Regions from separate parts of the Ureibacillus thermosphaericus genome, predicted to be linked through region 1. Evidence: riboswitches for the same ligand, from Rfam matches in the RefSeq annotation. Region 1 holds a riboswitch; each other region holds the start of a gene.

Region 1 (2,327 bases):
ACCCATTATGAAGTAAACAGCTAAATCCGTTCTATTCAACAATTTCCACCTCTACTTTAGCACCAAAACGGTGAGCAAAGTGATTTGTTGGGCCATGTCCACGTCCGATATTTAGTGGATTTTCAATTGCCATTTGAACAAATTTTTTCGCTTCGATAACGGACTCTTTTAACGAAAGCCCCTTACCTAAATTTGCTGTAATAGCTGCAGAAAAAGTACACCCTGTTCCATGGGTATGTTTCGTATCAATTCGTTTTGATTTTAATTGAAAGAAAGAGCCGTCTTGAAAAAAGACCGTATCAACAGCAGATGGACCTTCCAAATGTCCGCCTTTCATTACTACACAATTAACACCAAGTTGCAAAATCTTTGCTGCTGCTTGTTGAATGTCATCTGCTGTTTCAATTTTCATACCTGTGATTGTCTCAGCTTCTGGAATATTAGGCGTTAATACGGTTGCTATTGGCAATAATTCATTTTTCATCGCTTGTACGGCCTCTTCTTGCAATAACGCTTGCCCACCTTTTGCAATCATCACTGGATCAACGACTATTTGAATATTTTTATCTATTAAATTTTTTGCAATCGTTTTAATAATATCTGCAGAAAATAACATACCTGTTTTTAATGCTTTCACTTCAAAATCTTGTAAAACTGTATTCAATTGTTGTTCCACAAATTCAGACGTTGCAGGATAAATACCTTCTACGCCTAATGTATTTTGAGCAGTCAATGCGGTAATGACAGATGTACCAAAAACATTTAGCTCCTGAAATGTTTTTAAATCCGCTTGAATGCCAGCTCCCCCGCCGCTATCTGAACCAGCAATTGTCAAGACAATATTCACAGTTATTCACCTCTTGAAATTTGATGTAATCCATTTAATATTTCAACTTGGAAGGAACCAAGGTATTTTTCTTTCGAAGCATTTTCAGCGACTTTTTTATAGTCAGCTAATACATTTCGAATATTTTCAAGTTTTCCTCCATCCAACGTTAATGCTGCAGCACAAATAGCACTTAATAAACAACCTGTTCCTGTAACTTGAGTCATTAACTCATGGCCACCACTAACTGGATAGTGTTCTATACCGTCAGTCACGAAATCTTCTTTTCCAGATACAGCGACAATTGCACCATACTTTTGAGCAGTTTCCTTAGCAACAAGGGTAATATCCATTTCTCCTTCTCCACTATCAACTCCTTTTGCTTGCCAATTAATTCCCGCAATTGCTGCTAATTCTCCAGCATTACATCGGATTAAATCAAATTTAATCTCTTTTAATAAATTTTTTGTAATTTCTTTACGATATGTTGTAGCCCCCGCCCCGACAGGATCAAGCACGACAGGAATGTTTAGTTCATTTGCTTTTTTGCCAGCTAATATCATTGCTTCTACTGAATTTTTATTTAATGTACCAATATTAATTAATAATCCGTTTGCAATAGCGACCATGTCTTCTACATCCAATGGCTCATCTGACATAACTGGTGAAGCTCCAATTGCAAGCAAACCATTTGCAGTAAAATTCGTTACAACGGTATTTGTAATACAATGAATTAATGGATTTTTTTTTCTTATTTTGATTAAGCTCATATATATCCTCCTATAATTGTAAAAATTTATGTAAAGAAAAAAGCTCCTTTGCACGGCGCAAAAGAGCTTTGAAAATAGAACACAATCTTTCATTGCTCCCTACGGCAGTGCTAACTGCATCAGGTTCTAAGGGTTAGGTGATATCACCTTCTCAGGCACTTGGCCACCCCTGCAATTATCATATGAAATAAAAAAACTCTCCAAGTTTGGAGAGCAACAATACACATAATCATAATAAAATTCATACGATAAGGTATTTTGCTCCCTACGGCAGTACTAGCTGCATCAGGTTCTAAGGGTTAGGTGATATCACCTTCTCAGGCACTTAGGCCACCCCTGCAAAATTTAATAATTTTTTTGTTGTTATGAAAATTATAACACATTTTCATTTTATTTTTTCAAATAATTTAATAGAATTTAAAAAGATTGCTAGATAAAACAGCTAAATCACTTAAATTCTAGATTGAATGTCACAAGTTTTTCTCGATTAATCTAACTCTATTTTTCCTTCAATTATGGTATTATTCAATGCTTGAGTTGCTAATCGATCGACTTCTTCATTCCCTTTTCGCGAAACTAATTTAAATTCAGATTTGATTCCTAGTTGATTTAATTTTTCATCAATTTTATTCGCCCAATTTGTTAATTCTTTTTCATAAATAGGCCATTCTCCACTCATTTGATTAATAACAACCTGTGAATCACCAATGAATCGAACAGTTTGATGATGA
Region 2 (2,327 bases), 1.6 Mb from region 1:
ATCACCGCAATGCCATGCACTTTTTTCTCCAGCACTTGTTCAACGTTGTCTGGCGTAATTCCACCAATCGCTATCACGGGAATCTGCAATTGTTCAACGATTTTACCTAGGGCATTCGTTCCTCTACCTGCCAATCCTTTTTTGCTGTCCGTTTCAAATACATGACCGAAAAGACAATAATCTGCCCTCGCTTCTTCAGCAGTTTTTGCTTCCTCAACGGAATGCACACTAACCCCAACTCTCATATATGGGTACGCCGTTTTTACTTTTGCTGCCGGAAGACTGTTTGCTGGAAGATGTACGTTCCGTATACCCGTAAGTAGGGCTATATCAAGCCTGTCGTTAATAACAAGCCTTTCTTTCTCCACCCCTGCATAAATAAGTTCTTCTACTAGCGCAACGATTTCTGCGGGCACTTTACTTTTCTCGCGTATATGAATGTAATCAACAACATCGGCAATGGATGTAATAATCTCTTTCAGCTCTTTAATTGATTTTTTTCCATCAGTTATGGCATGCAGTTCCAATACATTGACTTCCTTTCATGCATTGACTTTTTCATCAGTCGGCCACATTTGCCTGTTGTATGCCATGTCCCAAAACATGTATTCAAATCGTGTTGTATTTAAGAAGATTTCTTCTAGTCGTAAAAGTTCAGATTCCGGTTTTCCTTCTGCCAATTGATTAAGCAAATCGAGATTCCATTGCGCTGATTGGCCAAACTCTTCGGAACTGTACATTTTTACCCAGTCTCCATATAATCCGTGTTCTTTAGCACCCTCGATTTCAGCAAGTTCACATCCAATTTCCCAGTAGCTCCATGCACAAGCTAAATGAGCAGCTGCAAGTTCAGCGATAGAACCATTTTGTGCAACAGCTAACATATAGTGCGTATATGCAAGCGTTACCGGAGACGGTTTTGCCTCTTCCAGCTCTTTTTCCGTTATGCCAAAACGACTCGCATATTTTCTGTGCAACGCCATTTCTCCATTCATTGTGTAATAAAGCAGGTTGGCAAACACCGTCATCACTTCAAGATTTGGCGCTTTCACCGCACCTAAAGCAAACAATTTGGAATAATCGATTAAGTATAAATAGTCTTGAATCATATAAAAACGGAATTTGTCAGGGTCCAATGTGCCTGCACCTAACTCTTTCACAAACGGATGTTCATGGTTTTTTCTCCAAGTTGACCAATACTTTTCAAAGAGTCGGTCAGTAAATTTCATCATTTCTCCCTCCCTTTCAATTCACCATTAAAAAAAGCCACTTCAAATTGAAGTGGCTTAAAACCCGAAATGCAAAAAGATATAATAATAGACAATACGAGTCCCAACAACCACTTCCCTTCGCTAGCATTACCTAGTGCAGGTTCAAAGGGTTGAGGCAATGCCTCTCTCAGCTAAAATGAATTAGCACCCCTAGTGATTTATAATGCATTATTAAATTACAATCATTATTGCATGAACTCATAAAATTTTCAATAAGTTAAAATGAATATAAATTTTGTTATTTTATTCCATTAGCATTGCATAAATATAGTTAGAATTTTCTGTTAATTAATTTTTGTGAATTTGTGCCAAAAAGACAAAACCTAAAGAAAGGTGGCACTGCCCATTTGGTAAATATATACAGTTAAACCAGAGCGACAACGACAAAAGGGAGATTATGGACTGGCTCGCCCATCAAATTTTCGCAACCAAACATAAGCTGGTTTCCACAGAGCTCTCTTTAACCAACGAGTAATTCGAAGTAGAGATTTCTTACTTTTCATCTCCAATTGAATGAGAACATGTAAGCAATACGTGATAAGGGCTAAGAAAATTTGATTTTGAATAGCTGTTTCACTCATTCCATAAAAGTGCTTAATTTCTACGTGTTGCTTGAGCCATTTGAAAAAGAGTTCAATAGCCCAGCGAGATCGGTAAATATCACTTATCTCTTCTGGTTTTAAATCAAATCGGTTGGTGATGAAACGAAGTAAGTTCCCTTTTGTGTCCATAACTTCTAGTAGACGAAAGACATTTTCAGTACGATTTTGTGTGGTACCAATGTAGACCATTTTATCGGATAGAACGTGACAATCATCAGGAAGTGAAAATGTATAGACTTCACGAATGACTGCGTTTTTCTTCAGTCTTGAAACGAAGAAATAGCCATCATCTGTCATCCGATCAAAACGTTCATAGTCCACATAACCGCGGTCAAACACATACATGGCTTCTTTATCATCCACTAGGACTTCGAGTTGATTTCGGTCATGTTCTTTTGCTGTCGTAATCACTGCTTTTTCAGGATAGACGGGGTCTTTATCCATGAAAACGAGC
Region 3 (2,327 bases), 1.1 Mb from region 1:
TACTTACATTAAATAAAAAACAAATAAAAATTCTGCAAGATGAAAATGCACAATTAGTTCATTTTCGTAAGGAAATCGAACGTCAGTATCATGAAAAACATGAACAATACACGCAGAATAGTACGATTTTAGAACAACAAAAAAAATTAATACCAGAAGAGATTAAAGACCTTTCCCAATTACAAGTTGCACTTCAACAAGCAATCAGCAATAAGCAACAATTAAAACAATCTTGGGAAACAGCCCAAAAGCAGTATCAGGAAGCTAACAAACAAGTTGTAATGAATGAAGAGGCATTTAAACAAATAACTGAACAAGTGAAACATATTCAAGTAAAATGTCAACAATCAAAGGAAAATTTCCATTCAGCTCTTCTACAAGCAAGGTTTACATCGACGGAAGATTTTCTACTTGCTAGACGTCCAGAACAGGAAATTGAAGCTTTACAAATGCAATATGATAATTATTCAAAGGAGCTTCATTCTTTACAAGTGCAAGTGAAAGAGGAAGCAGAAAAATTAAAAGATAAAGAAAAGGTCGATTTAACAGAAGCTGAAAAAGAATTGGAAGCGTTGCAGTTTAATTATGAAAAAGCGTTAGATGAATTAAACTATTCGAAAGCCTGTGAAAAACATTGCATCGACTTTGCAGAGAAGCTTGAAAGACTTGCCAATAATATATTTCAAATGGAAGAAAAATCGAATCAAATCATAGATTTATATAATTTACTTCGTGGACACAACAGCAAAAAAATTTCCTTTGAACGCTATGTACAAATGGGGTATTTAGAGCTCATTACAGAAGCAAGCAATCTTCGCTTGAAAAATTTATCGAACGGTCAATATTATTTGCAAGTTTCTGACCGATTGGAGTCCTACGGTAGGCAAAGTGGATTAGGATTAGATGTATATGATGCATACACTGGACAAGCAAGAGATGTAAAAACTTTATCTGGCGGAGAGAAATTTAATGCTTCGTTAAGTTTAGCACTAGGAATGGCGGATGTGATTCAAAGCTTCCAAGGAAATGTTCAAATCGAAACAATGTTTATTGATGAAGGTTTTGGCTCCCTTGATGAAGAATCGTTGATGAAAGCAATTGATACGCTCATTGAACTACAAAAATCCGGCCGAATGATAGGGGTTATTTCTCATGTGGAGGAATTAAAATCGGCAATGCCTGCTATATTACAAGTAGAAAAATTAAAAGAGGGCTATAGTAAAACATCCATTATATTAAAGTAAATAATGAGGTTGCAATCTTCATATAATTTGATAAAATGACATTATTCCCAATAGAATATAAGATTTGTACCACAAGGGGTGCTGATGAAGTCAGCTGAGAGTGTGCCGGATGCACTAACCCTTAGAACCTGTAAGTTAGTACTTGCGTAGGGATGTGGATAGAAACCGAAACAAAGACGTCTCGGCTCTGTCCGGACGTTTTTTATTTTGTAGTTTTCTATCCTTCTCTCAAGTTCTATAAACGAAGAGAAAGGAGATAATTGAATGAGAAACCAAAAATTATTATGGATGGTTGAAATTGCGATTTTTGCTGCAATTGGTTATGTGTTAGACCAATTGAAATTTTCTATTTGGGCGCAGGGTGGATCCGTTAGTTTAGTTATGCTGCCTATTATTTTAATCGCTATTCGTTGGGGACTATCTGCAGGACTTATGACTGGATTGATTGTAGGATTATTGAACATGACAATTAATCCTTATATTGTCCATTGGGCTCAAGCATTGCTTGATTATGTTTTTGCATTTACTTTCGTAGGATTTGCGGCAATTGTTCGTAAACAAGTGTTAGATGGAGTATCAGAAAATCGTAAAAATAAAATTGCATTATTTGTTATCATCGGAACAATTATTGGCGGTTTGTTGCGCTTTATTTGTCATACACTTGCAGGAGCTATTTTCTTCAAAGAATATGCAGGCGATCAAAATGCCTGGATTTATTCTATCGGGTATAATGGTTCATATATGGTTCCGGCTATTATTTTAACTGCAGTTGCAGCGGTGCTCATCTTTACTGCAAGCCCAAGATTGATAAAAAAAGAAAATTGATTACAATTCTGAATTAAAATAAAAAGCGAATTGGGAGACAATATTGTTTTCCTAATTCGCTTTTTTATGGATAAATTTTTATACGTTTATCTAATTTTACCTACAATCCATTTCCCAAAAGGTAAATACGAAATGCATTTTGAAATGGTAATGGCAACGATTACCGTTGATATCATCATTGCTAAAATTGCTAGATAACCATTGTTGAAAAATGATACAAAGTACTTTGCGGTTAATGATAGTATGTTCCAATGAATT

The links. A riboswitch is a leader RNA that binds a small molecule or an ion and turns the genes downstream of it on or off. The one in region 1 is predicted to bind thiamine pyrophosphate.
Region 2: it holds a riboswitch for thiamine pyrophosphate, as region 1 does, so the genes downstream of both, tenA (thiaminase II) here and thiM (hydroxyethylthiazole kinase) in region 1, are expected to answer to the same signal.
Region 3: it holds a riboswitch for thiamine pyrophosphate, as region 1 does, so the genes downstream of both, thiT (energy-coupled thiamine transporter ThiT) here and thiM (hydroxyethylthiazole kinase) in region 1, are expected to answer to the same signal.

What each region holds. Positions count from the first base shown of each region.
Region 1 covers NZ_AP018335.1:2,292,546-2,294,872, reverse strand. The annotation lists gene thiE (thiamine phosphate synthase) at 1-39, opposite strand, end outside; gene thiD (bifunctional hydroxymethylpyrimidine kinase/phosphomethylpyrimidine kinase) at 32-847, opposite strand; gene thiM (hydroxyethylthiazole kinase) at 850-1,596, opposite strand; TPP riboswitch at 1,676-1,777, opposite strand; TPP riboswitch at 1,842-1,944, opposite strand; gene UtA1_RS11035 (reverse transcriptase-like protein) at 2,084-2,327, opposite strand, start outside.
Region 2 covers NZ_AP018335.1:387,607-389,933, forward strand. The annotation lists gene tenI (thiazole tautomerase TenI) at 1-527, opposite strand, end outside; gene tenA (thiaminase II) at 543-1,229, opposite strand; TPP riboswitch at 1,328-1,433, opposite strand; gene UtA1_RS01860 (IS4 family transposase) at 1,667-2,327, opposite strand, start outside.
Region 3 covers NZ_AP018335.1:3,433,001-3,435,327, reverse strand. The annotation lists gene UtA1_RS16615 (AAA family ATPase) at 1-1,244, shown strand, start outside; TPP riboswitch at 1,309-1,414, shown strand; gene thiT (energy-coupled thiamine transporter ThiT) at 1,509-2,069, shown strand; gene UtA1_RS16605 (acyltransferase family protein) at 2,156-2,327, opposite strand, start outside.